Regions from separate parts of the Alteromonas sp. MTD1 genome, predicted to be linked through region 1. Evidence: predicted binding sites of a transcription regulator. Region 1 holds the regulator's gene; each other region holds the start of a gene.
The links. Region 1 encodes MetJ, which represses methionine synthesis genes. Its sites were predicted from a motif close to TAGACGTCTAGACGTCTA; they were not measured.

Region 1 (10,405 bases):
TGCCTCGAGCTTTCGCAACATTCGGTCGGTGCGCCAGTCCTTTGCCAGTTCAACAGCCGCTTTGGTTAAATGCCCCTGATGCGCTTCTAGCTTCGCTTCAAAGCGCTCAAACAACGTAAACGCATCTGCAGTACCACCAGCGAAGCCTGCTAAAATTTTATCGTGATACAAGCGGCGAACTTTGCGCGCATTGCCCTTCATTACGGTATTGCCTAGCGATACCTGACCATCTCCGGCCATTACTACCTGATTTCCACGTCGTACAGATACAATCGTTGTCACGTTAATTCCCCGTTTTGCTGGGTGCTATCGCCAAACTATCTAAAACAGTTTCACTAAAAACGTCTCGCTGCGATAGCCTATAAGTCCAATACTTCTTAAAGTGGGGCAGCACGCCTTATTTTCAAGGGTATTACCACATGCTGTTTCACTGTAGTGGGAAAAAAGATACCTGTGTTTAAAAAAGTACATTGAATAAATGTGCCCTGCTTCACATACTCTGTGCTTTTAATAAGTAGTTTAAAAGGAAGATAAATGAAGTATCAGGGAAGAATTCAGCATTGGGATGACGCCAAAGGCTTTGGTTTTGTAGAGCCTAATGGAGGCGGAACCCGTGCCTTTGTTCATATCAGTAGCTTTTTGAAACGATCTCGGCGCCCAGTGAACGGCGATATTATCGTTTATGAAATGAAAGACGATGGTAAAGGCGGGCAAAAGGCGGCTTCTGTAAAACTATTAAAAGACTACAAAAACGTGCGCTCTCAACACAACGCAGGTAAGTCAGGCTCAAAAGTGGCTAAATTAGTTGTAACAGTGTATTGCAGCGCGTTGGTGTTGCTAAATTTAATAGGTCAATTGCCTGTTAATGTCACTTATTTCTGCGCAGTAATAAGCGCTATTGCATTTGCTTGTTATGGCATCGATAAATCTGCCGCCAAACATCAACGATGGCGCATATCTGAAAGTAAACTTCACATACTTGGGCTTTTAGGTGGATGGCCCGGTGCTTTTATTGCTCAGCATGTTTTTAAACATAAACGTAGCAAGCCGGCTTTTATGCGTGTGTTTTGGGCTGCGGCTTCACTTAACACTTTCGCCATTGGTGTATTGGCGTCTAACGTGCTTGCAGAACGCTGGGGTATAGCTATTCCGTTTCTTCACCAGTAATTAAAGAACCATTGCTACCGCGCAATCAATGTTTGTTACAAATTGAAGTTGATGGGTTACATCATGTAGTTCTTAATGGAAATCAGTAGCCCTGCTATATAGGAGCTATGTAAGAGCTGAGTAAGAACCGAGCAAAAGCCAAGCAAGAGTAGAACACGAGTATAAAAATGGAATTAAACCCACACACATCTGAAGCATCTACCCATGAGACAGTAACTTCTGCACAACGCAAAGCGGGCGGCATAGCATCACTCGTTTGTGGACTTACTTATATCTTCGGCTTCGTGCTGTTTTTTGGCCTAATTGAAGCACCTGCAGATAACACTGAGACTTCTCGCCTTACGTTCCTTTTGTCACAGCGCGATACCTTTTTTATGGGCTATATTGTTATTGGCATTGTGTTTAGCTTAGGCCTTATTTTGCTGAACCAATCGTTGTTAAAGATATACAAAAGCACGAGCCCTATCACAGCACAATTTAACAGTTCATTAGGCAACATCTGGGCAACCTTTGTACTCGCTAGCACTTTTATTTTTTTAGTAAGCCTGCCGTCTCTTGCAAACTATGCTAACACCAGTGAAGACAATGCAGTTGTGGTCTTAAACAGTGTAGATATTGTGATAGATGCGCTTGGAGGAGGTATCGAACTTCTCGGAGCGCTTTGGGTGCTGCTTATTAGTTATATGGGCATAAAAGCCAATAAGTACGCAAAAACCATTCACATTATCGGTATTGCAGTGGGTATCGCTGGGGTCTTCACACTCTTTTCAGGCTTATCAGCCTTAGAAGGAAACATGGTATTTGAAGCCTCAACGTCCATTTTTGGCTTAGGGCAAATAATATGGTTTTTGTTGCTGGGAGTCGAGATGGTAAAAGCTTCCCGTCAGTAATTAAAGCTGTAGGAACCTTAGGGCGCTTTCTTACGTGTTAATAAATTGAGATCCCGACACATTGGTGTCTATACTGAGAAGTACGAATAACAAAAATTTAAGGCTGCGGTATATTGCGAAACCGTTTGTACTTTCCAATGCTCATTTCGAGCCTTTTTGTGTTGTCATTTTTATTAAACAGCACCGCGTTTGCTGACACGAGTGAGCGCCCGATTGTAGTATCGGCAGCTCACTGGGAGGGCTTTACGAACAGAGACAATACAGGCGTGTACTATGAACTGCTCGACGCGGTATTCGACGGTTACACTATTTCCCATCAAACCAGCACTTACCCTCGAGCACTGAATCAGTTTAAACAAGACAAAGCCGACATTATGGTTGGCGTGTATCAACACGAATTACCTGATGCAGTTTATGCCAAGTGGATATTGGATACAGACCTTGCCATTCATATTTTTTATCGACCTGAGTCGCCGCCTTCGGACGATGTAGACGATATTTTTACGGGGAAACAAGTTGCTTTTCGTAACGGCTATGGCTTCAACAAGCTATTTCATAACATTGAAAGCGCCTACCCAGTAGACACAATAGAAGCTGGTTTTGAGCTTGTGCTGAATCGCCGCCTTGACTACATGCTTGATTACGACATTAATTTTTTAGAGGCTTACCGCGGCCGTATTCATCACAAAGCTATTCGTGAAGGAGACGAGTTATTTTTGGCATTTAGAAATACCCATCGAGGTAGAATGCTGGCTGCACACTTTGATGCCAAAATGCCACTTTTGCGTGACAGCGGCAAACTTGAAGAAATATATGGAACGTATTACGCCCTCTCGGGATTAGCTGAATTTTCTGTGGATAAGACCGGAGCTATTGATTAGAGACGCGCTATAAGTTGCCTACACTGTCATTACAGGTTTACCAGATAGAGCATTATAGGGTTAACAGATGGCAACGACGATAGACCTTAAACCAAACGGTGGAGCTGTTAGCTCCCCCGTTTATTTTAAGATCATTTTTATTATTCGCGTAGTGCTCTTCTTGCCCCTACTTTTCATACGGGCAGTGGCCTACAAATTCCAGTACCAAATTTGGCAAGTCGCTATATTCACTTTACGCAGGCTATGCTTTGCTTTTTCAGCATCGCGCTTAGACTCAAATGGCCCCAGAATAACGCGGAACCAGTCGCCGTTACTGCCACTGCTGTGGCGAATTAGCGCTTCTAAACCTTGGAAAGCAATTTTAGCTTTCATTTCTTCAGCTTGCGCGCGAGTTCTGAATGACGCGCACTGCATTAGGTAGCGTTTATCAGACTTTTCCTGCTCTTGAACTTCAACTTCTACTTCGTAACCTGGAAGTGTTTTAATATATTCCCACTCTTCTTCCGGCAACTCCGGTAATGCCTCTTCGGTAGGCGCTACAGGCCTTGCCGCCTGTACATCTACTTGTTCTTCAACATTGTCTTTTATAGACCATAGAAAAACACCAAAACCTATAACCAAAGCAAACACGCCCACAAGGCGAATGATAGGTAGCTTACCTAACGCTGGGGCATTAGATTGGGTTTGTGAAGCGGGTTTCCTGCCATTATTCGCAGGCTTCTTTTTTTGTGTAGAGCGTCCACGAGAGACATAATCGCGTTGAGCCATAGTTGGCAATATTCCTACTTGTTATCATTGTTCGTGGTCGTAAGAAAAACGTCTTATACCAAGGCTTTATTCGGCCATTTTTTCAAAGTACCAGCTTTTTTTTGAAGCTGCCAACATACCTTATTCGTGTATATCCGCGATAAAAAATAGCCGGCGTAATTGCTAAATTTTAACGTATTGCACGCCAACAAGCTAACTGAAATCGGTAGGGTCAATATCTACCGACCAGCGCACTTTTATAGCTTGGGGTAAGGCTTGCAAAAAAGGAAGCGCTAAACGCAACGCTTCATGAAGCGGTGCTCGCTTTTGGTGGCTGCATACCAACATAAAGCGAAACCTTCCTTGTCTCTTCTCTATTAAGCAAGGGAATGGTCCGTTCATTTCCACAGCCTGATGCTGATTGAAAATACCTTTACAGCCTTGCAAGAAATTATAAGCAAGATGACTGTCGGTAGCCTCGGCGCGAATAACAAACTGACTGATATAAGGCGGTAAGCTAGCAGCCTTTCTTTCCATTAATGCAAGTCGTGCAAAATGGCCATAACCATTATTCACAAGGTCTTGCAGCAAAGGATGATGGGGATTGTGTGTTTGCAGCCACATTTCGCCTGGCTTGCTAGCCCGTCCCGCTCTACCGGCTAGCTGTGTTACCAGCTGTGCAAGCTTCTCGGGGGCGCGAAAATCGGCGCTAAATAATGCACCATCTACGTCTAATACAACCACCAGCGTAACGTGCGGAAAATGATGCCCTTTCGATAATATTTGCGTGCCAACTAACAGCTGATATTCCTGTCGATTTATGGCTTCAAGGGTTTGGTGTAACTTGTCTTTACCGCGTACCGAGTCACTGTCTATACGAACTTGCTTAACACCGGGAAATAATGCACTTAACCCCTGTTCAACTTGTTCGGTGCCGGTACCGGCGGTAACCAATTCACTGCTGTGGCAAGCCTCGCAGCTTGACGGCATAGCGCGGGTACCGGAGCAATGATGGCACTGAAGGCGATTTTGACCTTTATGCACGGTGTACGGTCGGTCGCAGCGCTTACACGTTACAGTTTCACCACAATGGTGACACAGCATTGCCGGTGCGTAACCACGGCGGTTAACGAACACTAGCACTTGATTGCCAGCACTAATATGCTGACGCATTATGCTTAACATGCCTTGGGCAATACCGTAATGAATGGGCTGATCGCGGGCATCCAATAAGTGCTGATGGGTACTTTGAGCACCACCTGCTCGTTTAGTTAACTGCAAATGGTGGTACTTATTCGATAACGCATTATTCAGTGACTCTAATGCTGGCGTTGCACTGCCTAACAACAAAGGGATGTTATGCTGCTTGGCCCGCATCGCAGCGAGATCTCGTGCGTGATAGCGTAAGCCGTCTTGTTGTTTAAACGACTCGTCATGCTCTTCATCAACAATCAACATACCTGGGTTTTTAAGGGGGGTGAAGATGGCCGAGCGCGTTCCAATGATGATACCTAACTCGCCAGCCCTTGCTCGCTGCCACACTTGCAGCCTTGCTTTATCAGACAGCTGAGAGTGAAGTACGCCTACATCAATGCCAAAACGCTTTTCAAAACGCGATACGGTTTGAGGTGTTAACCCAATTTCAGGAACAAGGATAAGAATTTGCTTGCCGTCTGCCAAAAGTGGCTCAATTGCCTGCAGATACACTTCGGTTTTACCGCTACCGGTTACACCTTCCAGCAAACTAACGGCGAAGCTGTTGTGCTGACGATTAAGCGCTGCAACTGCGACAGACTGCTCTTTATCAGGAATGGGCTTTTCACCCACTTCCATGGTGTTAAGCCAACCGGCACATTTAAACTGAGGGATAATAGCGGTAATGGTGGCAACGCTTTTTTCTACCAATGCCTTAACTGCTGGTGCTCCGAAGCGTTTTCTTGCGGCAGACGCAAGCATGTCGCCTTTTTCAAGTGCTTCAGCACACGCTCTTTGTTTTGGCGCCTTTGATAAAATACTTAAATCGATACTTTCAACATCGCTTGTTAACGACAACATATCTTCGGGTTCAGGGCTGGGCGACTCGCCTTTTCTTAGTAACACCGGCAGCATGGCATGCAGCACCTCACCTGGTGCGTGGTGATAGTATTGCCAGAGCCACTGCGCCATTTTAAGCAGCACATCATCTATAACGGCGTTATCATCTAAAACACTGTCTATTGCTTTTAGCTTGTTAACATCTTCAACATCGCTTTCAGGCACAGTACCTATCACTACTCCAACCAACTTACGTGGCCCGAAAGGCACAGAGACACGCACCCCACGATGCAACGTAGATGTGTGGGTGTAAGTAAATAACTGCCTTAGTGGAACAGGTACAGCAACTTGAATATATGCCATGGTTGAAGAAAAATGCCTTAACGCATTGAATGCGCACGTGAGTCTTTTATTTCCGCGTTTGCCCTGATGCCCGTCAATAAGTGCAACAAGCCAGTATGTACAAATATTTAATCACACTTTTTTATTTAACCCTAAGGAGAATCACAAGCTGCCTATTCTGCGTACAAAAACCGCTTGATAACAGCGGGCTCATCTATTATTATGCGCCGCTCTTTTGCGATGGGCTGTTTAAGTAAACGACTCATCATTTGAATTTTAAGTTACGTATGGTGTGCGGCTTCGGGCTGTATAGCGATACGGCCTTATTAATGAGGTAATCCCATGAAACAAGGTATCCACCCAGAATACGCTGAAATCACAGCAACATGCTCTTGCGGTAACGTAATGAAAATCCGCTCTACTATGGGTAAAGACATTAACCTAGACGTATGTTCTTCATGTCACCCATTCTACACTGGTAAGCAACGTAACGTTGATACCGGTGGTCGTGTTGATCGCTTCAAGAAGCGTTTCGGTGCATTGGGCAAAAAGTAAGCCCATTACCTTTATCGGTATCCAATCTAAAAAGCGCCTATACGGCGCTTTTTTATTACCTGAAAACCATTTTATTCTCTTGTTTGCGCATGTTGTATTGTTAATGCAAGTCTATTTGCGACAAATGGCTGTCCCAATCTCCACCATTTTTCGTTCTACATGCCTCCTCACTTGTAAAACGACAGGCATGTGCAGATGACTTTACCGTATCAAGCGCTATATTCACGCGATTTATAAAGTCTATATCCCACTTTCGTGATAGAGCTGCAGTTAGCTGAGCTTGTGTATTGAACACAGCAATAATGGTAGGCAAGCGCCAATGGCCAATATGAGTAAGCCAACAAAAACCGTTATCATCTTGTTTAAGCTCTTCGCAAACCTCGGTAAGCGCTGCAACCAGCTTTCTTTCCGTCATTACTTCCTCTTTTTTAACGCTCAATAGTTACCGTATTTATTGACAGATTTAACCGTTAAATAAAATACAGAAACTATATATCTAACACAACATCAATAAATAGCATGAATGGCAATTATAGCCGTATATTACTGGTCTAATAACTGAGCGTCACCTAAATTGATATATGAGAATTCTGATCAGATATGTACACAGTGAAAGGCTGTGTTAGAGTTGCCACCGTCACCGTAATAGTGAGTATTAATTTCATGAATAATGATATCTGTTTACGGCGCAGACTAGTGCTGCTGGACGAATTCTAACAACGTCGAACATGTGCTTTAGCAATTTAAAACAACAATAACAACATTAACTGCATCGCACAGACGAAAAACACCGATGAACCCTACGTCTTAAGGATATTAACTTACATGTCAGATTTTAGACAACGCGCCCTCGATTATCATGCCAAACCAACGCCGGGCAAAATTAGTGTAGAGCTTACTACGCCGGCTGATAGCGTTGACGACCTAGCATTAGCGTACAGCCCAGGTGTGGCTGAACCAGTACGAGAAATAGCAGAAGACCCAGATAACGCCTATAAATATACCGCCAAGGGCAACATGGTAGCGGTTATTAGTAACGGTACAGCTATTTTAGGCTTAGGTAACTTAGGCCCTCTTGCATCGAAGCCCGTAATGGAAGGTAAGGCGTTTCTGTTTAAGCGCTTTGCAGGTCTTGATGCCATTGATATTGAAGTTAAGCATCGCACAACAGAAGAATTTATTAATACCGTAGCGAACATTGCAGACACGTTTGGTGGTATTAATCTTGAAGATATTAAAGCACCTGAATGCTTTGAAATTGAGCAAGAGCTAATTAAGCGCTGTAACATTCCTGTATTTCACGATGACCAGCACGGCACGGCTATTGTAACTGCCGCAGGCATGTTAAACGCCTTGGAAATTCAAGGGAAAGATATTGAGACTGCTAAAATTGTTTGCATGGGCGCAGGCGCTGCAGCCGTTGCATGTATGGAGCTTCTCATAAAGTGCGGCGCACAACGTGAGCGTATTTATATGCTAGACCGCAAAGGCGTAATTCACACTCGCCGCGATGATTTAACAGAACACAAAAAGCTGTTTGCCAATAATACCGATAAACGCACGCTTGAAGATGTAATGGACGGTGCAGATATCTTTGTAGGCGTTTCAGGCCCAGATTTGTTACCACCGGAAACGCTGGCGCTAATGGCAGAAAACCCAATTGTGTTTGCCTGCTCAAACCCAGATCCAGAAATTAAGCCAGAGCTTGCTCACGAAGTACGTAAAGACCTAATTATGGCAACAGGGCGCTCTGACTACCCTAACCAGGTAAACAACGTACTGTGCTTCCCATTTATCTTCCGCGGCGCACTGGACGTACGAGCAACTGCTATTAACGATGAAATGAAGGTTGCCGCCGTTGAAGCGCTTCGTGCAATAACCAAAGAAGAAGTGCCGGCTGAAGTTCTTGCCGCCAGCAAAAGCGAAAGCCTAACCTTTGGTAAAGACTATATTATTCCCAAGCCAATGGATCCGCGGCTTTGCCAGCGCATTGCTTCTGCCGTATCTGAAGCAGCTATCAAATCGGGCGTTGCTCGTATTCCTGGAGCTGAAAAAGAATAGCTGCTTGCCCAGCAGACTAAAACGGCGCTTATACAGCGCCGTTTTTTATTTGAAGTAAAGCGTAATTAGTCTTCTGATACGTCGTTTTCTAAACTTGGGTCTATGCCCATTTCTTCCATAATACGGCGCGCTTCAGCAGGCACACGGTTAGGATTGTCTTTGCGTAAATCATCATCGTTGGGTAGCGGTTGACCCGTAAACGCATGTAGAAATGCTTCACACAGCAACTCTGAGTTGGTTGCGTGACGCAAGTTATTAATTTGTCGGCGCGTGCGTTCATCGGTTAACGCTTTCAGCACATTAATAGGTATGGAAACAGTGACTTTCTTTACCTGTTCGCTTTTTTTACCGTGCTCTGCGTAGGGGTGAATATAGTTGCCGTTCCATTCTGCCATTGTACTAACTCGGTTTACTCTTTTTTATGTTATGAATAGAAATTCTAAACAGATTAACGAAAAGGTCAATTGAGCAGTGTAAACCTCTTGACGTCTAGACATATATTCTTTAGTTTAGACGTCTAAACGTCCATAAGATTTTAATTTTGAGAGAATAAGCCATGGTTTCTTACGCAGAAGGTATCGATGCCCTAAATCAGTCTCTGTCTGAGCTGCGAGATATTGATGTGTCGTTTGAGTTTTTCCCCCCGAAAACTGAAGCTATGGAAAAAACCTTATGGAAATCTGTAGAACGTCTTGCGCCATTAAAGCCTAGTTACATGTCGGTAACTTACGGTGCTAATAGCGGTGAACGTGACAGAACCCATGACGTTGTAAAGCGCATCCAGCAACAGACTGGCGTGGCAGCTGTTCCACACTTAACGTGTGTTGATGCCAGTAGAGAAGAACTAAAGCAAATTGCTCAAGATTATTGGAACTCTGGTATTCGCCGTATTGTAGCCCTACGTGGCGACCTACCCGCAGGTGTAGATAAAACGGAAATGTACGCGTCAGATTTGGTTGCCCTGTTAAAAGACGTAGCCGATTTTGATATATCGGTAGCAGCGTATCCTGAAAAGCATCCCGAAGCCCCCAACGCCCAGTTCGATTTACTTAATTTGAAGCGCAAGGCAGAAGCAGGCGCTACGGAAGCTATCTCTCAGTTCTTCTTCGACACCAGCGTATTTTTACGCTTTAGAGATCGCGCCGCCGCAGCTGGGGTAGACTTAGACCTTGTGCCCGGTATTTTGCCAGTAACTAATTACCAAACATTAGTACGATTTGCTGGCTTTACAAACGTGCACGTACCAGGCTGGCTACATAAAATGTTCGACGGACTAGATGAAGACGACCAGGCCACCCGCAACCTAATTGGCGCTAATATCGCCATGGATCAGGTAAAAGTACTGGCGAAAGAAGGCGTTAAACATTTTCATTTTTACACGCTAAATAGAAGCGAACTTAGTTATGCCATTTGCCACATGCTTGGCGTTCGAGGTAACAGTTAATCACCCTGTTTAATACCCCTCTTTGAATAGCTGTACTGCGGGTTTGCAGTTCAGCTATTCAAAGTTAACACTCTCCTTACTGTTAAAACCAGCCCCCTTTTTAATTAAACCAGCGTTATTGGCATTCACCCTGTTATTATTTTTAAACAAACCTTTTGCTACCTATCGTCTGCACAGTTAACATTTAACTTTTGATATACCCATCCGCTTAGCCAAATGAAAAACTAAAACATGGCTGCACTGGTATTAAATGCAAACCCATGGACGTCGTCAGGAGAAATCGA
Region 2 (10,405 bases), on a different contig from region 1:
CTGCATCTGAGGAAGATGCAGCGGTTCGCACGGCAAAACTGCTTGAACAGGCTTCTCAAAAAATGGCAGAAGACGCGCTGGCGTCGACGCGACAGCAGGCAGACAGTTACGCTGAACAAGAGCAAATTGTAGAAGAGGTGTCATCTTATTTAGAGTCACCCAAAAAAGCGGTTATTCTTAAAGAAACGCTTGCTGAAAATCCTGTTGTTATTGAAGAGAGTAAAACAACACTTGAAGAAGAGTCAGTACAAACTAAAATTCCATTAAAGGACTCGCTTGGGAATCGTTTTCAAGCATTGTTTTTTGAAGTGGCTGGTCTGACACTAGCGGTCCCACTCATAACATTAGGTGGTATCCATCAAATTGAAAAGGTTGGCCCTTTGTTTGGCAAACCGGACTGGTTTATGGGTGTAATGTTGCACAGAGATTCAAAACTTAACGTTGTTGACTCTGCCAAGTGGGTAATGCCAGAAAAATATGATGAAAACCTCGCGGAATCGCTTAACTACCGATATCTTATAATGTTAGGGGAAAGCGAGTGGGGTTTAGCGAGTGAAAAGCTTGTAAACACAGTAAGTTTAACTATCGATGATGTTAAATGGCGCGAGTCCACAGGTAAACGTCCTTGGTTAGCCGGGATGGTGAAAGAAAAAATGTGCGCGCTAGTTGACGTTGAAGAATTAATATCTATGCTTAACAAAGGCTTAGGCAGTAACGACCAGACGCCATAGTTGGGAGCCAAGTACATGAGCGACGAAAGAACAAATAATAATGCCACTGACAGCAATGACGAGGTCCTTCAATGGGTTACGTACCGCTTAGGTGAAGAAACATACGGTATTAATGTAATGCAGGTACAAGAAGTATTACGTTATACCGAAATTGCCCCAGTGCCAGGTGCGCCTGATTACGTGCTAGGGATTATCAACTTGCGTGGTAATGTTGTTACCGTTATCGACACGCGTGCGCGTTTCGGACTTCCGCCTACGGAAATTACCGACAATACGCGTATCGTTATCATTGAATCTGACGAGCAAGTCGTTGGCATCTTGGTAGATAGCGTAGCTGAAGTGGTTTATCTTAAGTCTTCTGAGATTGATAGCGCACCGAACGTGGGCACAGAAGAAAGTGCGAAATTCATCCAAGGTGTGAGTAACCGCGATGGTGAGCTGCTTATTTTGGTTGATTTGAATAAGCTGCTAAGCGATGAAGAGTGGGACGAACTCACCAACATCTAATTTGCGAAGAAGACAGTGATGTAACCTTCACTGTCTTTTTTTGTACGTAAAGGTAATGCGCACATGGACTTGCAGTTTGCTGCTCCTAGCCTCATCGAAGCCCTTCTAGCCCTAGTTGTTGTACTGCTGTTTATAGTAGTAGGTGTTCTTGCCTCTAAAATTAATGCGCTGCAGGCCTCATTTAGCAACTTAGAAAACGACATGTCTGCCAAGCTTTCAGATGTGGCTGCACAAGCGAATGATGCAAACAACCAGCAGTCTGAGGCTCAAGCTCGCAGTTTGGTTATAACTCGTCATCTTCAAACTTTGGAAGAAAAACAAACTGATATTGAAAATCAAGTAAGAGAACTTAAGCTGCAAGACCCATCTCTTCGTCTTTATCAACGCGCTGCCGAACTGGTAAAACAGGGGGCAAGCATTGATGAAATTATTGAGGCTTGTGATATTCCTCGCGCCGAAGCAGAGATGCTTATGATGGTGCATCGTCAAAACGGTTGAATGAATCATCTATAAAAAACGTTTAGACGTCTAGACGTAAAGATGTTGACATATTCTGTGTAATAGACACAATACAGTCATTGTTGTTTTTATGACTGGAGCCCTTTATGCCAATTCGTATCCCTGAGCAATTGCCTGCACAGAATGTACTTCTAGGTGAAAATATCTTTACTATGGATATGGATAGGGCGTCCAACCAGGACATTCGTCCTCTTGAAGTAGGCATTCTTAATTTAATGCCCAATAAGATTGAAACTGAAGTTCAAATTTTACGTCTTCTTTCAAATACGCCGCTTCAAATTAATGTTGATCTCATACGAATAGACAACCAAGCTCCTAAGAACACTCCGCAGTCGCACATGGATGCGTTTTACCACGACTTTTCAAGTGTCGCGAATAAGAAGTACGATGGGCTTATTGTTACTGGCGCGCCGCTAGCGATGCTTGATTACGAGAAAGTAAAATATTGGGATACGATGACCACGATTTTAGAGTGGGCACAGCGACACGTGAACTCAACACTTTACTTGTGCTGGGCAGCTCATGCGGCAATGTACCATTTTTACGGTGTCACTCGCACGCTTCGAGAAGAGAAGTTTTCAGGCGTCTACAAGCACACAGTGAACGACCCACACAATGAATTATTACGAGGTTTCGACCCCGTTTTCTACGCGCCGCATTCTCGGTATGGACATATCGACAAAGCGCAGTATAACAATGTAGAAGGATTGAACGTGGTTGCGGAATCGCAAGACGTTGGCGCCTACATCGTCGCGTCAGAAGATAAGCGTATGGTGTTTGTTACGGGTCACCCAGAATATGATCCAGATACACTCAAAGAAGAGTATTTCAGAGACCTAGATAGTGGACAATCGCCCGCTGTACCAAAAAACTATTTTGAAGGGGACGACCCGTCGAAGTCGCCCATTGTTCAATGGCGCTCACACGGCAGTTTATTATTTACGAACTGGCTAAATTACTACGTTTACCAGACCACCCCTTACGACTTAAATCAGCTTGCTGAAAAATCACAGCCAAAGAGGTAGCACGTGAGTCACAATATCGTTTCAAAGGCCCATGCCACGCTTTCAGACGCCGCCAAAAAACGCATTCTTATTCTTGATGGCGCAATGGGCACCATGATTCAGCGTCATAAGTTAGAAGAAGAAGATTATCGAGGCACCCAGTTTGCCAATTGGCACTGCGATGTGAAAGGAAATAATGATTTGTTGGTTATAACTCAACCTGACATTATTTATCAAATACACTGCGATTATTTTGAAGCAGGCGCAGATATCATCGAAACCAACACTTTCAATGCAACCACTATTGCAATGGCAGACTATGATATGCAAGCACAGTCCAGAGATATTAATCTTGCAGCAGCAAAGCTTGCGCGAAAAGCGGCTAATGAGTACACCGCGAAAACCCCTGAAAAGCCACGCTTTGTAGCTGGTGTTTTAGGCCCTACAAATCGCACGGCCTCTATTTCTCCTGATGTAAACGATCCGGGAAAGCGCAACGTAACATTTGACGAGCTTGTTGAGGCATACAGTGAGTCAACTGAGGCACTTATAGAAGGTGGTGTTGACCTTATCATGCTTGAAACTATATTCGATACATTAAACGCAAAGGCGGCAGCTTATGCGGTTGAAACCGTATTTGAAAAATTAGGAACGTCGCTGCCAGTCATGATCTCAGGCACAATAACCGATGCATCGGGCAGAACATTGTCAGGCCAAACCGCGGAAGCTTTTTATTATTCTATGCGCCATATAAGTCCGTTTTCATTTGGGTTGAATTGTGCGTTGGGGCCAGACTTACTGCGTCAATATGTTGATGAAGTGGCAAACGTAAGTGAATGCTTTATTTCTGCACACCCCAATGCAGGCTTACCTAACGAGTTTGGTGAGTATGATATGGAAGGACCAGAGATGGCCGAACATATTAAAGAGTGGGCTGAGTCTGGATTAGTCAACATTGTGGGCGGCTGTTGTGGCAGCACGCCTGAACATATTCGGGATATTGCTAACGCCGTAGAAGGCATTGCGCCTCGTCCACTTCCCCAGTTTGAACCCAAAATGCGTCTGTCAGGCCTTGAGCCGTTTGTACATTAGGAGGCCTTGTGAGCGCAGAATTTTCCACATTTATTAATATAGGTGAGCGAACCAACGTAACCGGTTCAGCTCGCTTTAAGCGCCTTATTCTGGAAGGCGATTATGAAACTGCCCTTGATGTTGCAAGACAGCAGGTAGAAAGCGGTGCGCAAATCATCGATATCAACATGGACGAAGCCATGCTTGATTCCAAACAGGCGATGATCACTTTTTTGAATTTAATCGCGTCTGAGCCTGACATAAGTCGCGTGCCTATTATGATTGACTCGTCAAAGTGGGAAGTCATTGAAGCTGGGCTTAAATGTGTGCAGGGTAAGGCCATTGTTAACTCCATTAGCTTAAAAGAGGGAGAGGCGCAGTTTCTCGCTCAGGCAAAGCAGATAAAACGTTTTGGTGCCGCTACTGTTGTAATGGCGTTCGACGAGACAGGGCAAGCAGATACGCAGGCTCGCAAGGTTGAAATTTGTCAACGCAGCTACAAACTGCTTACCGAGGAAATAGGGTTTCCGCCGGAGGATATTATCTTCGACCCTAATATCTTTGCGGTAGCAACCGGTATTGAAGAGCACGATAATTACGCCGTCGATTTTATAGAGGCAACACGGGTTATTCGCGAAACCTGCCCGCACTCACACATTTCAGGTGGGTTGTCTAACATTTCATTCTCGTTTCGCGGAAACAACCCGGTACGCGAAGCCATGCACTCAGTGTTCTTATATCATGCCATTCGCGCTGGCATGGATATGGCTATCGTGAACGCGGGGCAGTTAGAGGTATATGATGAGATACCGGCTGAACTGCGCGATGCTGTTGAAGACGTGATCCTGAATAGGCGCAGCGATGCTACTGAGCGCTTGCTTGATATTGCGCCGAATTATCAAGGCGATGGTAAAGCAGCCGTCAAAGAAGACCTAAGTTGGCGCGAACAAGACGTTAATAAACGTTTAGAACATGCGTTAGTAAAAGGTATAACCGACTATATTGTTGAAGATACCGAAGAAGCTAGGCAGCAAGCAGAAAGGCCGCTACATGTTATTGAAGGTCCGCTTATGGACGGCATGAATGTAGTAGGAGATTTGTTTGGTGAGGGTAAGATGTTCTTACCACAGGTGGTTAAGTCTGCCCGTGTGATGAAAAAGGCCGTTGCGCACTTACAACCGTTTATTGAGGCTGAAAAGTCAGACGATGCCAAGAGCAATGGCAAGATATTGCTAGCCACCGTAAAGGGTGATGTTCACGATATTGGTAAAAACATTGTTGGCGTTGTACTTCAATGTAATAACTTCGAAGTGATAGACCTAGGGGTTATGGTACCTGCAGCCACTATTCTACAGGTGGCAAAAGAAGAACAGGTAGATATGATTGGTCTGTCTGGGCTTATTACACCGTCGCTTGATGAGATGGTGCATGTTGCTAAGGAAATGGAACGACAGGGTTTTTATATTCCGCTGTTGATTGGCGGAGCAACCACGTCTAAAGCACATACTGCCGTGAAGATAGAGCAGAATTATCATTCACCGGTAGTTTATGTACCCAATGCAAGTCGTGCGGTTGGCGTATGCCAACGATTGCTCAACAAGACATCTCGTGATGTGTTCGCGTTGGAACTTGCTAAAGAGTATGACACCGTACGCGAACAGCACGCTCGTAAAAAGCCACGAAGCAAACCTGTTACGCTTGAGCAAGCACGCGCTAACGCCTTTAAGCCTGATTTCTCAACTGCACCAGTAAAACCACAGGCATTGGGCGTACAAACAGTAACGGCGGACTTAGCGACGCTGCGAAACTATATTGACTGGACACCATTTTTCTTAACGTGGTCATTGGCAGGAAAGTACCCACGTATTCTTAACGATGAAGTAGTGGGTGAGCAAGCAACGTCATTGTTTGCAGACGCAAACGCCATGCTAGATAAAATTATCGAAGAAAAAACGTTAGTAGCGAAAGGTGTTTTTGGCTTATTTCCGGCCAATCGTGTTGACGACGATATTGAAATTTATGCCGATGAAAGCAGAGAGCAGGTTATTGGTGTTTCACACCACCTTCGTCAGCAAACCTTAAAAGATAAGTTCGCTAACTACTGTTTGGCTGATTTTGTGGCAGAAAAGGAAAGTGGAATTGCCGATTATGTTGGTGCGTTTGCGGTAACAGGTGGTATTGGCGAAGACGAACTCGCTGATGCTTACATCAGTAACGGTGATGACTATAACGGAATAATGGTGAAAGCGGTTGCCGATAGGCTTGCAGAGGCCTTTGCTGAATATTTACATGAGCAAGTACGAAAACATCATTGGGGTTATGCTGCGGATGAATCGTTAGATAACGATGCGCTTATAAGAGAGAAATACCAAGGTATTCGACCAGCACCTGGTTATGCCGCTTGCCCTGAGCACACTGAAAAGCAGTTAATATGGGATTTGCTATCGGCAGAAGAAAACACAGGCATGAAGCTAACCGAGAGCTTTGCTATGTGGCCGGGTGCCGCAGTATCAGGTTGGTATTTTGCACACCCACAAAGCAAGTATTTTGCGGTAGCGAAGATTCAAGCTGATCAAGTAGAAGATTATGCCAAGCGCAAAGGCTGGACGCTGGAAGAAGCGGAAAAATGGCTAGGGCCTAATTTAAGTGATTAAATGAAACACGAGTTAAGCAAAATGTTTAAGCATGCTTGTAAGTAACGTACTTAAACAAAGCACTTAACTAAAGTACTTTAAAAAAGTGCTTAAATGAATTAGTTGCCTTAGTAAGGATTGAGCAGGTACTGAATTTGACTACGCAGTACCCGTTTAACAGAGGTAAATAGCACAATGACTCCAGTTGAAAAGCCTTTTAGTCAGGCGTGTGAAAATAACAAGCGTCCCATTCTGGCAGTATTATCAAGCGTGTTTGAGAATACGCGACATATCCTTGAGATTGGCAGCGGCACAGGTCAACACGCTGTATTTTTTGCTGACAATTTACCTCATGCTAACTGGTATACCAGCGACCAACAACACTACCATGCTGGCATCAACGCGTGGCTTCTTGATGAGCCTAAAAATAACTTGCACGCTCCAATTGAATTTAAAGTGGGCGAGCATAAATTTCCCGAATTACCTATCGACGGTATTTTCACAGCAAACACCGCACACATCATGCAGAAAGAGGAAGTTAAGATACTAATGCAATTGGTGTCCTCTCACTTACCTTCTGGTGCATTTTTCTGCCAATACGGCCCTTTCACACAGCAGGGTAAATTTAACAGTCAAAGCAATTATGACTTTCATCACTCACTGCTAGAAAGAGGGTTTGGTGGCTATCGTGATATCGACGAGCTTATAGCGTGGGCACCAATGTTAGCGTTGCAAGAGATTGTAACCATGCCCGCCAATAACCTTATGTTGGTGTGGCGTAAGAAAGACAATTAGTACTTATCAGTGACTTCGTTTTAAAAACTATACCTTCGTAGACTTGCACTTTTATTTGCATTGAGGGTTGTAATGTTGGCCATTATCTTTCAAAGTAAGACTGTGTTACTGAAGGATTTTTCTAAATAAGCAGTTTTCTTTTAGCACCTTCCGTAAACCTTTACCGCATATAAATAAAGCTATGTCTTACAACACGCTCTAGTCCTCCACTGGTGTTGTTGGTATTTAGTAATAATAAGAATGAGAAGTATCAATGAAGTCGATATCACTGCAAAAAAAGTTCATGCTTATAGTGGGTGGCAGTATTGCATTTATGTTGCTAATAACAGCTTTGTTTTTAGTGAACACCGTTGCTGACAACACCCGACTTAGAGTTGAAAAGGAAGTTAAAGCCCTTGTGGCACGTGAAGCGAATGATGTGAAAGGCTTCTTTGCCACTTACGGTGGCGTTGCAAAAGCATTTTTAAGTAGTCCTTTTTTAAAAGACTTCTTTGCTGAACACACCGCCCGCGGCGCCTCAGAAGCGCAAATGAACGACGCTACTCGCATTTATACACTGTTTGAAAATGTAAGTAGTGAAGACCCGGTAATTAAGTCTGCTTTCTTTGGTTCTGCGCTAACTGGCGAATACTTTTATGAAGAAGGACGAGTAGGAGTAGACACGGACGGGCCGAATGCCGGTAACCCGAATGAGGGCTATTTTGCTACTAAACGACCGTGGTTCACCACAGCCGTTTCTCAAGGCAAACTGTATGTTACGCCACCTGCGGTAGACTCACAGGATGGTAGTGTGTCTGCAGTAGTGCAAACGCCGGTTTATCAAAATGGAAAGTTACTGGGTGTAGGCGGCGTTGATATCTTAATCAGCACCGTGGGTAAAGTGGTAGATACCATTCGCTACGAAAACCAAGGTACTGCCTTTTTGTTGGATGAAAATCAAAACATAGTTTATTTCCCTAAACAGTCAGTTGAACTGCCGCTTAGCTCCGCTATCAGTAACTTTGATAATGCATTTAACGACACACAAGGCTTTACTAAATTAGCATCTGCAATTTCAGCCAACTCGTCAGGTATAGTACCCGTGATTTGGAAGGGGGAAGAATACGTAGCCGTGTTTGAGCACGCTGCTTTAGATACGCCCCAGATGAATTGGTCGCTAGGTATACTCATACCTGCAAGCATTATTAACACGCCTATTAATACAGCCATTACAACGGCTACAGTTGTAGCTTTTGTTATCATTGGTTTAATTGCGCTAATTACCTATATTGCTAGTGCCAAAGTGACTAAGCCGTTGGCAGAAATGCGCAGTGCCATGGCAGAAATTGCGCGAGGCGATGGAGACCTTACTAAGCGTCTAGAAGTAAAAAGTAACGATGAAATCGGCGCACTCGCCGTTGAATTTAATACCTTTACCGATAAATTGCGCGACCTTCTTAAAGATACAGCGCTAAGCACAAAAGCGGTATCCGATGCAGCCGACCACCTTCGCGATGTAAGTCATGCAACCAGCCAAGAGATAAATCAAGAGCGTAGTCAGGTTGATAATGTGTCTACTGCAGTTACACAAATGGCCGCGACCGTTGACGAGATATCTCAAAATGCAGCGCAATCTAGCACCGCAGCAACAAAAGCAGATGAGCTTGTACAAAGTGGAAGTGCACAAATTCAAGAAGCAATGACGGAAATACGCGCGCTTGCTGACTCTATTCAAGAAGGGGTTGATGTTGTAAGCGGGCTAAGTAAAGAGTCGGACAACATTGGTGCAGTGGTTGATGTTATTAATAGTATTGCTGAGCAAACTAACCTGTTGGCACTAAACGCTGCAATTGAAGCGGCGCGAGCCGGAGAACAAGGACGAGGTTTTGCTGTTGTTGCTGATGAAGTACGCTCACTTGCTAGCCGTACTCAAGAGTCGACGACTGATATTGGTAGAATGGTGGAAAGGCTGCAAAGTATGGCTGAACAAACCGACCAAGTGATGCAGGCTGGAAAGCTGCGCTCTGAATCAGGTGTTGAAAAAACTGAAAAAGTGGTAGTTACATTACAAGACATCACTGAGTCCATTGGGCAGGTTCACGAGCAAAGTACGCATATTGCGTTAGCTACAGAGCAACAGACTGAAGTGGCGCAAGATATTAATGAGTCGCTTGTGGCTATTACGAGCTTGAGCGATCGCACCAGTCAGCATGCAGAAGAGCTTGCTGTAGAGGCAACCCAACTCAGCGCCGTATCTACAGACTTAAAAGAGCTAGTAGGACAATTTAGAATTTAGTCCTAGAAAAGTAGTATTAAATGGGCGGGGGAGCACATGTGCCTTCCGCCTTTTATGTCATTAGGCGCGCACTTCGCACGCTAGCTTTATAAATTCTTCTACAAAGCCAAGAGCATCGTTCGTTTTTCTATGCCCAATATACAGAGTTTTAGGCAGTCCATGCTTACCTAGACGTCGATAGACAAGATTGGTATTATCATCCAGTTCGTCAATTAGCCAATTAGGTAGTGCCGTAACACCGCGATCTGCAGCTACCATTTGCAGAATAATTTCAGTTGTCTCAATGGTTTTGTGACGTTTTACCGAGCATTGCGCAGGCGTTAGAAATTGAGAAAACACATCTAACCGGCTTTGCTCTACTGGGTAAGTAATTAGTGTTTCATTGGCTAAGTCAGTGGGTGTGATAAATGGCTTGTCAGCCAATGTGTTCATTTTGTGCATGACTAATACTTGTTCATACTCAAAAACGGGTGTGTAAGTAATAGTATTAAGTTTTAATGGATCAGGGGTAAGTAGCAGGTCGATATCGTAACCGTGCAAAGCTTGAAGGCCACCAAATGAGAATGCGCGCATAACATCTACATCGACATCAGGGTAAGCTTTAAGGAAGGGCGCTACAACCTTCAGTAACCATTCAAAGCAAGGGTGGCATTCCATACCAATTCGCAATATACCTTGCTTACCTTCAGAGAAGCGCTTTAGCTGTTCCTCGGTATGTTCAAACTGAGGGAGTACACGGTCGGCCAGCGCCATCACACTATGCCCTGCTTGAGTTAAACGTAAGCGCCTGCCTTCTTTTTCCCACAGTGGCACATTGTATGTTGCCGCAAGCTTTTTAATTGCATGGCTTAGCGCCGACTGCGTTAGAAA
Region 3 (10,405 bases), on a different contig from region 1:
TTAGTGTTTATGGATTTGAATTTGCCCGGTATACAAGGCGACGAAGCTACGTCACAGATTAAAGCGATCATGCCCGACCTGCCAGTAGTAGCCCTTACGGCTGACGTAATAACTCAAGAAGCCGCGCTGAAAGAAAAAGGGCTTAATGCGGTGCTAACAAAGCCAATAGACAGCACGGAGCTAGTCAATGTGCTTAACCTTTTTTTAAGCGCACGCTAATAGCCGCTATGACTAATTCAACCGATTACTCATCGAATAGCAGAGCCAGTATTTCGCATCACACGGAATCCGCACGAAAGACACTACGTAAAAGCTTGCGCACTGCACGCAAGTCGCTAGCTGATAGCGCACAAATAGAAGCAGCTAACGCAATAACAACACAGTTGAATGAATTTTTTGCTTCGTTTTTTTCGAATCACAGCAATGAGTGTTCACAACAAACAACGATAAATACAGCATCATATTTAGTGAACGATGGCGAAGTAAACTTATCGCCTTTTATGCAACAAGCCCGAAATACGTTACCCAACGTTCGCTTTTCTTTGCCTGTGCTGCACCCCGTTTGTAAAGGGCACCTGTTGTTTCTTAAATTTGACGAAAACACTGCGTTGGTAAAAAACAAATACAACATTGAAGAGCCAGTACTGGCCTGCCCTAGTGTTATACCTTCATCACAGCTTGATGTAATTTTAATGCCCTTAGTAGGATTTGATACGAAGGGAAATCGCTTAGGAATGGGCGGCGGTTATTATGATCGCACGTTAGCGTTTACGAAGCGCACTACGAACAAGCCACTCTTAATCGGCGTCGCCCACGACGTTCAAGAGGTGGAACGTTTGCCAATTGCACCTTGGGATATACCGCTTAATGCCATTATTACCCCTACACGCCTTTTGCAGTTCTAGTGGTTAAAACAACAACATCTTCGTCATTTTTCTTAAAACTACATGGTTAAAATTGTTACACTCCCTACCGCTTAGAACTTAAGCCCCTGTTTTAATGGCTAAATTTATTTTGGCACTGATATTGCGATTGCTATCAAAAGCATTACTAAAACACGTTTAGTATTTAGCTGCGGCATAACAATAAAGGAAAATAGCCTATGTACACTGATGAAGACTTAACACTTGCCGTAAAGCACAACGTGCTTACGCAAAACGATGTAACGCAATTTCGCCAGTTTATTAATGAAACCAGAAACAGTTATGCAGTAGACGAGGAAAACTTTCGTCTTTTAAGCGGCTTTAACGATATTTTTGTGGTTATCGCTAGTGCTTTACTTCTGGCGTCTTTAGCTTGGATTGGCTATAACATTGCACCACCTTTAGGTGGCGTTGCTGTGGCAGCGGGCTCGTGGGGCTTAGCTGAGTATTTCGTGAATAAGCGCAGAATGGCGCTACCTGCTATTGCACTGCTGCTGTCATTTTTGGTTGGTTTATTTGCAACCCCAATTTTATTCCAGCCAGAGTCTAAGGAACTGACATTACTGGTATCTGGGCTTATTACCTCTTTAGGCGCAATTGTGCATTGGGTTCGTTTCCGTGTACCCATTACCGTTGCCGCAGGCGCTGCTACGTTTACCGCAGGTATTGTGGGCTCAATTGCTTATTTGTTCCCTATTACCACCCTTTACGTGAACAACATTGTTTTAGTATGTGGATTGCTTATTTTTGGCCTAGCAATGTACTGGGACAGCAAAGATACCGCTAGACAAACCCGTGCTTCTGACGTGGCATTTTGGCTTCACCTTATTTCAGCGCCTATGATTGTGCATCCTATTTTCCAAGGTTTAGGCGTACTAGAGGGAAGCGGCAGTTTGTTAGTATCGCTTGTCGTACTGGCACTTTATGTTCTACTGGCACTCATCTCTATTGCAGTAGATCGCAGAGCCATTATGGTTAGCGCACTGGTTTATGTTATTTACACGTTCTCGGCACTCATGGAAAACTTCGGAATGGTAACCTCAAGCTTCGCCGTTACCGGGCTATGTATAGGTTCTACTCTACTACTGCTATCAGCTTTTTGGCACGGCTGCCGTCGCTGGGTACTGAAGCTAGTACCTCAACAAATTCAGCTAAAGCTTCCAGAAGCCAAAGCATAAATTAGCATTCACACTTTCAAAACGCGGCTTTGGCCGCGTTTTTTTGATCTCATCATTGACAGCGTATCCTTTTGCATTTTCGCAATAAAGAATATGGTCAGCTTTCTGTAGGTTCGTGGCTTTAATTCGGTTACACTCCATACAAAAATTAGCCCTCGAGAGTGAACATGGATCAGAACGCAAAAAAACAAGCCGTAGCGAAAGCTGCCATTGATTACGTTGAAGCCGACAGCATTGTTGGTGTTGGAACAGGCTCAACCGTGAATTTTTTTATTGAAGAGTTAGGTAAAATAAAACACAAAATCGAAGGTGCTGTTTCTAGCTCAGAAGCGTCTACTGAGCGCTTAAAAGCGCTAGGTATTGAAGTGTTCGAACTTAACGATGTAAGCAATTTATCTGTCTATATCGACGGTGCAGACGAAGTAACCGAGCACATGCACATGATTAAGGGCGGCGGTGCTGCGCTAACTCGCGAAAAAATTGTAGCCGGTGCAGCAACTACGTTCGTGTGTATTGTTGATGAGAGCAAACGCGTGCCTGTGCTAGGCAAATTCCCTCTTCCGGTTGAAGTGATTCCTATGGCCAGGTCTTTTGTGGCTAGAGAGTTAGTAAAACTTGGCGGCGACCCAGAATACCGACAAGGCGTTGTTACCGATAACGGTAACGTTATTCTTGATGTGCACAATTTAGAAATAGTGAACCCAAGAGAGCTTGAGCAAAAGATAAATAACATTCCAGGTGTGGTTACCAACGGCATTTTTGCGCTGCGTGGCGCAGACGTAGTGTTGTCGGCCACAGACAATGGTGTAGACACATTTAAGTAGCTTTACTAGTGGCTAAGCCAAAGGCTTGAAAAATAAAGCACATATATTCATGTGCTTTATGGCCACCTCTACTAAATACTACTTTTAAGTGTTACTGTTTTCTGGTAGCTTTCATTTAGACGTCTAGATGTCTTATTTAGACGTTTACTATAAAGTGAGTTAACGCTGCATAAGCAATCCACCATACATCAGCGAGAGATAGCGAGTTCATGAGCAAAGTTTCACTAGAGAAGGATAAAATCCGAATTGTATTGTTAGAGGGTGTCCATCAAAGTGCATTGGAAACCTTAAAGAACAATGGTTATAGCAACATTGAGTTTCTTAAAACCTCGCTTCCAGAAGATGAGTTGATCGAGAAAGTTAAAGATGCCCACTTTATTGGCATTCGTTCGCGCACACAAATAACTGAAAAAGTGGTTGATGCTGCACAAAAGCTAGTGGCTATTGGCTGTTTTTGTATTGGTACCAATCAGGTTGATTTGAACGCTACGCAGCGCCGTGGTATCCCTGTATTTAACGCACCATTCTCGAACACACGCTCGGTGGCTGAGCTAGTGCTTGGTCAAATTATTTTGCTGCTTCGCCAAGTGCCTAGCAAAAACGCTAAAGCGCACCGAGGCGAATGGGAAAAAACTGCCGTAGGTTCATACGAAGCACGTGGCAAAACGCTCGGTATTATTGGTTACGGTCACATTGGTACACAGTTAAGCATTCTTGCCGAGCACCTTGGCATGCGCGTTCAGTTTTTCGATATTGAAGATAAATTGGTATTAGGTAACTCAGCCCAAGTTAAGTCGCTTGAGAGACTATTAAACACTTCTGACGTTGTATCGCTTCACGTGCCTGAAACGCAACAAACGCAGAATATGATTGGCGCGGAACAGCTTGCTCAAATGAAGCCTGGCAGCATTCTTATTAATGCGTCGCGTGGTACGGTAGTTGAAATTGACGCATTGGCCGATGCACTTGAAAGTGGCCACTTAAACGGTGCAGCAATTGACGTATTCCCGGTAGAGCCTAAATCGAACACTGAAGAGTTCCAGTCGCCGCTACGCAAGTTCGACAACGTTATTCTTACGCCTCATGTGGGCGGTAGCACACAAGAAGCACAAGAAAACATTGGTATTGAGGTGGCGGGTAAGCTTGCAAAATACAGTGATAATGGCTCAACCCTATCTGCTGTTAACTTCCCAGAAGTATCGCTTCCTGAGCACACTAACCGCTCACGCTTGCTTCATATTCACAAGAATAAGCCTGGTATTCTTACTCAAATTAACCAAGCGTTTGCTGAGAAAGGCATCAACATTGAAGCGCAATACCTACAAACCAATGCAGAAATTGGTTATGTAGTGGTAGATGTAAAAGAAGACCGCGGTTACGAAGCGCTAGCCGAGTTACAACAGATAGACGGCACAATTAAAACCCGTATTCTTCACTAAGCACTTTACTTGGCTAAGCACTTTACTTGGTGAGTGGAAGCATATTGACAAAGACTACGCTTCTAAAGATTACGCTACCAATGGTAATTGCTACTTATAAAAAAACGCTGCATTTGCAGCGTTTTTTGTTTAAAGCGTATATATCGCGGTGAGCTTAGAAGAAGTTATAAACTAAGCTTACTGCGGTTTCAGTATCAAGCTTTTCTACGCCTTCAGCCACCTGCGAGTTGTGGTCTAGCTTAAATGAAAGACGCATCGACAAGTTACCGCTAATTGTTGCTGTTAGCGCACTTTCAGCACGTGATTTAGTGTTCTCGTCACCTATCTCGGTACTAGCTGTTTGTGAAAACTTAGCCGTGTCTGAAATTTTCCAAGAATAAACTGTGGAAGCACGGATAATCATGCTGTTTTGGCTTTCACCTTCTTGTGTTTCAACAAACGCATAACCCGGACCAATTGAATACTCTAGGGTATGACGCTTATTTTTAAGTACTTTTTGGTTCCAACCAGCCGCAACTGTTGCTTGGTAGTTAAAGTTACTGAAACGGTCATCTTCGTACGAGGTAAAGCCAAACAAACGATAATCAGGGTTATCTAGCTTATAGTTACCCTGCGCTGACGCGAAGAACTTTTGAGCAGATGTAACATCTTCTTCGTCGCCGTTTTCATCTTCTGTGGTCTCTTGACGATACAGGCCTTCAACTAAATAGTCATTACTCCAGTTTTCAAGTTCTTGATGCGCTGTAATACCTGCGTTGATAGACGTGGTATCGGTGTTCCCCGTTGTCGAGATAAAGCCTAGCTCACCTTCCATAGTAAACGGTTTTACTTCATCGTCTTGCGCAAAAGCAACGTTAGACATTGAGAAGGCAATAAGTGATGCAAGCATTTGCTTTTTCATTGAACAATCCTATTGATTAACTTTCCATTAGCTGTGCAAAGCACCTCTAAGTAAACAAGGGGCACAGCGCGAATAAAAGAAACGTGAGTACAACACCAAAAACTGCGTATACAAACTGTTCTATCGAATGTTGCGCAGTGTACCGACTTCATTAGTCCAGTCAATGCAAAGCCTTATATTTAGCGTGATTCAGCTACAAATAGCTAAAATCATGTCAAACAGTAGCCAATTAAAAGAATTGGTATACCAAGGCCACAGACGTTTCAGTACTTAACGCATCAACATCCTCTGCTGTAGCGGTTTCATGGTTTAAAATGAAAGAGAGCTTCATGGCTAACGAGCCAAATACATTAGCCGACAGCGATGTTTCAGAGCGAGATCGCGTATTTTCATCACCCGCTTCAGTACTTAGGAATTGTCGTAAACGTGCACCAGAACGCCAGAAGTATTTATATTCAGCCGAAGCACGCACAATAATGCCGTCGTTAATCAATAAATCATTTTCTTCTTCAGCTTCAACAAAGGTGTAACCAGGTCCTATACTGTACCTGAACTCACTGTCCTCATTTCGCCAAACACGTTGTGAATAGCCCGCTGCCAGTGAAGCTCGATGGTCATAACCAGTAAACCTATCGTCTTCAATGTCGCTATACATGAATAAACGGCGGCCAGGTGAAAGAAGTTTATAATCAAACTGCGCACTGGCGAAGAAACGTTGTGCACTAACATCGCGCTCAGTGGTTGGCGTGCCGCTTTCTTTATATAGCAGCTCGGCAAAATACAGGCTGCTCCAGTTTTCGGTTTCGTGGTCGGCGTTCATCGCAGCTTTTATTGTACTGGCAGACGTATTGCCCGTATTCAGAAGTACACCTAGCTCTCCATCGAGCGAGAAACGTGGAATTTCATCATCTGCATCTGGAGTGTAATCGGCGTGGTAAAGCGTTTGGATGAGATCTCTTGCTTCAACACTGGTACAAATACTGCCGAAAAACAAACTGGCAGGTATAAGAACGGAGGCGCAAAAAGTAGCGCAGATAGAAAGGCATGAAAGCGCACATACCCTAAGTTTTGTGTAGCACATATTAAGAATTACGTTCAGCGTTATCGTTATAAGAATACGTCTATAAGTGACGTTTGCTTACGTCCATTCCGTGGGAGCGCATTTACTATATTGTGTTTTTACAACGTCTTGTGCGTTGCTATTTTATAAGGGCCACAATTTTTGCGGTTTCCAGCTCGGCATATTCAATTGAATTACCAATGATTTCCATATCAAAATGTAAAGTATTGGCCATGTCGGGAGTGAAAAGTTCCATGTCCCCGTAGCTCTCCTTGTCATGTTGAGAAAGGGTTATTCGGCTAGCGAGTGCTAACACACATACATCAACATCAACCGTTTGCTTTGATTCGTCGTTAATATAAATGACGGGGTAAAATAACCCTACCGGCAATTTCCAATCTTGCAATATCATACCGCTGCATTGAGAAAACGTAAAACCGAAATGTTCTAACTGTCTTGCAGGCGGCAATTCTGTCTTGTCTGAGGAAACATACTTCTCGTAGCAGTTAGGCGCTCGTTTGGCTACCACCAGTTCGCTTAAATTTTGCAAAATACCCATAACAAAAAAGCGCTCTGCCCCTCTGATGTTCAAACGCTTTGCAACACTCTTTGCCACCATGCCGCAGTAAACAGATGCATGCCAGTGTTTGTCTAATTCAATAAGCTCGTTGTCAAACGATTTGAACGCAGTGCTTGCAGTTTCAGCTATCACTAAGTTATACAATGCTTCTCCACCGATAACGTTAACGGCTTTGGCGACAGAGTCAATTTGGGAGGGAAAGCGAAATAAAGAGCTGTTAGCTAAGCGTAACACCTTTGCAGTTAATGAAGGGTCAATACTAATTAATTGACCAATATCTTCGGCACTTGAACGAGGATCATCTAATACTGTACGTATACGAACGCAAACATCAGGTAAAGTAAACGACTTTACGGCAAATGAAACGAACTTCTCTAACGACATCTACTCACTCTCATTTCTTTTTGTGACTGTTTTTTTCATGTGCTTGGGTCAACACATTCTTTAAGAAGGCAATGTCTATTCAGGTACATCACCAAATAAAGAAAATTGTTCACTGCTTTGCGCTTCATCTTGCATTTGAGATCTACGTGCTTTCGCTAGCACTGCTTTCTTGCGTCGAACGCAAGCACCTATGATCTTTCTTTTTGTTGCATCGTCTACTTTAAGCCAATACAAGCGTTCGTCACGGCTGCGATAGCAGCCTTTGCAAAATCCTCGAGGGCCAGACTGACACACACCAACACATGGGCTGGGAATTTCGAAAAACTCTAGTTGTTCCGACTGCGTGTTTTGTTCTGCCATGCTAAATGCTCGACCCGATACAATAACAAAGCGCTACATGCTTATGTACTACACGCTTTACTATAGTTGTTTACTTGCTTTAATGACTAGTAGACATTAGCAGTAAAGTATACCTTTAAGTATATCTAATGTTGAGTATTTCTCTGCTTTCTCAACTGCAGTTCGCTACCGTGAACTAAAAAATGCATGTGAACTAAGCGCACAAACAACGCACACAACACGTTGTGCAATACGAAGCTGGTATCTATCGATTAATCAACCAACGTGTAATCGATAGTAGAAACCACCCTTACTCTTTTGATGTGAGGATGATGGCTGTCGCGGCTGCTAATTGAAAAGCGGCCTTGGTTGGCACGCTTTATTTTTCCAAGCGTACTGTTCGAGTCTTTGGCAAACTTAGCCGCCACTTCCCTCGCATTTATCGTCGCCTCTTCAATCATTTCAGGCTTTACGTCATTTAACCGGGTAAAAACATAGTCAGGCTGTGCTCTGTAGCTTTGGTCTGACAGCACAATACCCGTTTTAATAAGCTCACCAATTTGTTGCATTAGTAGCCTTACATTCTGCACATCTTCTGAAAATACGGTAACTGTTTGAATAGCACTATAACGAAATGGCGCTCGGTCTGAGCCGCCGTATTGTTGCGCTAGCTTGTCTGTTATCTCTGGCTTTCCAATGGTAATACTTTTAGAGGCTATACCTTTGCCTTCCAAGAACTGCTGAACCTTGGCACTGTTTTTCTCAATTTGATCATAGAGCGCTGGTAGGTCGTTACCTGCATCAACAAACTGAATAGGCCAAATTACTTGGTCTGCAATATATTCCCTTTCAGATAGCCCCTTAACGGTCACTACCCTGTCCCACGTTTGCATATCATTCATAGCACCAGAAACCTGAAGCCCCAATACGCCAAGTGCCATCACCATGCCAATTGCAATAATACTTGCTGCGCCTGTTTTCACAATTCACTCCTTAAGATAAACAGTTTAATAACCAGATTGTTAAAGGTAGCGCACAATACCGTTTACTTTTGTATTCAATTAAGACGAGTTGAGGCCAAATATGGCGAAATGAGGCAGCGAGAAAAAGAGATGTGACAGAGATAGATAAAAAAGGCCACTCAAAGTGAGTGGCCAAAAGGAGCCCCTTAAGGGGGCAACGCTTGGGTAGACGGGAGAGTTAACCGTTGCGCTTTAGCAAATAGTAAAATACTGGCGTAAGAATAAGCCCGAAAAAGGTAACGCCAATCATGCCTGAGAATACTGCTACCCCCATGGCTTGACGCATTTCAGCACCAGCACCACTTGAGATAACCATTGGCAATACACCCATAATGAAGGCAATTGACGTCATCAGTATTGGGCGAAGACGTAAACGGCTGGCTTCTTTAATGGCAGAAAACGCATCCATTCCTTTGTCTTGTAAGTCTTTAGCAAACTCAACAATTAGAATGGCGTTTTTCGTTGCAAGGCCAACTAGTACAATCAAACCAATTTGGGTAAAGATATTGTTGTCGCCACCGTAAATTTGCACTCCAATAAGCGCACTTAGCAGGGTCATTGGCACTATTAGAATAATGGCCAATGGCAAGCGTAAGCTCTCGTATTGCGCCGCAAGTACTAAGAACACCAACAACACAACCAGTGGGAATACGAATGCTGAAGCATTCCCAGCAAGAATTTGCTGATAGGTTAGCTCTGTCCATTCATATGTCATACCTAGCGGTAGTGTTTCCGCTAATATCTCTTCAATAGCGGCTTTAGCTTGGTCAGATGAATAACCCGGCGCAGGCGCACCATTTACTTCAGCGGTGATATAGCCGTTGTAGTGCATTACGCGATCTGGGCCAGCACTGTGCTCGATATTTAAGAAAGAACCTAGTGGAATCATCTCGCCTTGTGCATTACGAATTTTAAACTGCGTGATATCTTCAATATCTTGACGATACTGCGCGTCGGCCTGCACATTTACCTGATAGGTACGACCAAACAGGTTGAAGTCATTTACATATAGCGAGCCTAAATAAGCCTGCATAGTGGTAAACAAGGTATCTATGTTTACACCTTGGCTAACAGCTTTTTCGCGATCTACATCAACGTCTAGCTGTGGTACGGCAACGGTAAAGCTGGTAAATGCATCGGTAAGGGCTGGATGTGCCCAAGCTTTGCCTATCACCTCTTGCGTTACACGCTCTAGCTCTTCAAAGCCTAAGTTGCCTCTGTCTTCAATTTGTAAACGGAAACCACCTATAGTGCCTAGCCCCATTACCGGAGGTGGTGGGAAAATGGCAACAAACGCACCTTTAATAGAGCCAAAGTTTTGGTTTAACTGCGCCGCAATTGCGCCGCCCGAAAGCTCTGGGCTTGTGCGCTTATCGAAGTCGGTAAGCGTTGCAAACAGCACGCCTGAACTAGGGCTATTGGTAAAACCGTTTATGTTAAGGCCAGGGAATGCGATAGCATCTTCAACACCTGGGTGTTCCATAGCAATGCGCGACATTTCGCGAACCACTTCTTCGGTTCTATCTAAGCTTGCCGCATTAGGAAGCTGAGCAAACGCAACCAAGTACTGTTTATCTTGTGGAGGTACGTAGCCAGTTGGTGTGTTGGCAAATTGGAAGTACGTTAAACCTAGTAGCCCCGCGTAAAGCACCATAATAATACTGCTTTTACGTATAAGACCGCCTACAGCACCCGTGTACTTTTTAGAGCCACGGTCGAAGAAACGGTTAAACGGTGCAAATACAAAGCGCCCGA

Region 2: a site for MetJ is predicted at 1,760-1,777, ahead of metA (homoserine O-succinyltransferase). Genes of this name have one in related genera too.
Region 3: a site for MetJ is predicted at 3,042-3,059, ahead of serA (phosphoglycerate dehydrogenase). Genes of this name have one in related genera too.

Annotation. Positions count from the first base shown of each region.
Region 1 is NZ_BTGG01000011.1:103,490-113,894, forward strand. It holds gene hslV (ATP-dependent protease subunit HslV) at 1-282, opposite strand, end outside; gene ACGHAV_RS15315 (DUF1294 domain-containing protein) at 535-1,167, shown strand; gene ACGHAV_RS15320 (hypothetical protein) at 1,335-2,057, shown strand; gene ACGHAV_RS15325 (hypothetical protein) at 2,216-2,938, shown strand; gene ACGHAV_RS15330 (SPOR domain-containing protein) at 3,128-3,706, opposite strand; gene priA (primosomal protein N') at 3,899-6,082, opposite strand; gene rpmE (50S ribosomal protein L31) at 6,404-6,616, shown strand; gene ACGHAV_RS15345 (hypothetical protein) at 6,717-7,031, opposite strand; gene ACGHAV_RS15350 (malic enzyme-like NAD(P)-binding protein) at 7,442-8,677, shown strand; gene metJ (met regulon transcriptional regulator MetJ) at 8,743-9,072, opposite strand; gene metF (methylenetetrahydrofolate reductase) at 9,234-10,121, shown strand.
Region 2 is NZ_BTGG01000005.1:267,734-278,138, forward strand. It holds gene ACGHAV_RS08795 (chemotaxis protein CheW) at 1-731, shown strand, start outside; gene ACGHAV_RS08800 (chemotaxis protein CheW) at 747-1,238, shown strand; gene ACGHAV_RS08805 (DUF2802 domain-containing protein) at 1,302-1,736, shown strand; gene metA (homoserine O-succinyltransferase) at 1,844-2,782, shown strand; gene ACGHAV_RS08815 (homocysteine S-methyltransferase family protein) at 2,786-3,853, shown strand; gene metH (methionine synthase) at 3,862-6,486, shown strand; gene ACGHAV_RS08825 (DUF938 domain-containing protein) at 6,661-7,260, shown strand; gene ACGHAV_RS08830 (methyl-accepting chemotaxis protein) at 7,514-9,535, shown strand; gene ACGHAV_RS08835 (LysR family transcriptional regulator) at 9,596-10,405, opposite strand, start outside.
Region 3 is NZ_BTGG01000003.1:306,465-316,869, reverse strand. It holds gene ACGHAV_RS05840 (ATP-binding protein) at 1-219, shown strand, start outside; gene ACGHAV_RS05835 (5-formyltetrahydrofolate cyclo-ligase) at 228-905, shown strand; gene ACGHAV_RS05830 (hypothetical protein) at 1,103-2,101, shown strand; gene rpiA (ribose-5-phosphate isomerase RpiA) at 2,269-2,925, shown strand; gene serA (phosphoglycerate dehydrogenase) at 3,135-4,364, shown strand; gene ACGHAV_RS05815 (YdiY family protein) at 4,519-5,265, opposite strand; gene ACGHAV_RS05810 (YdiY family protein) at 5,495-6,259, opposite strand; gene ACGHAV_RS05805 (HDOD domain-containing protein) at 6,465-7,289, opposite strand; gene ACGHAV_RS05800 (DUF1289 domain-containing protein) at 7,365-7,649, opposite strand; gene ACGHAV_RS05795 (SIMPL domain-containing protein) at 7,901-8,611, opposite strand; gene ACGHAV_RS05790 (efflux RND transporter permease subunit) at 8,829-10,405, opposite strand, start outside.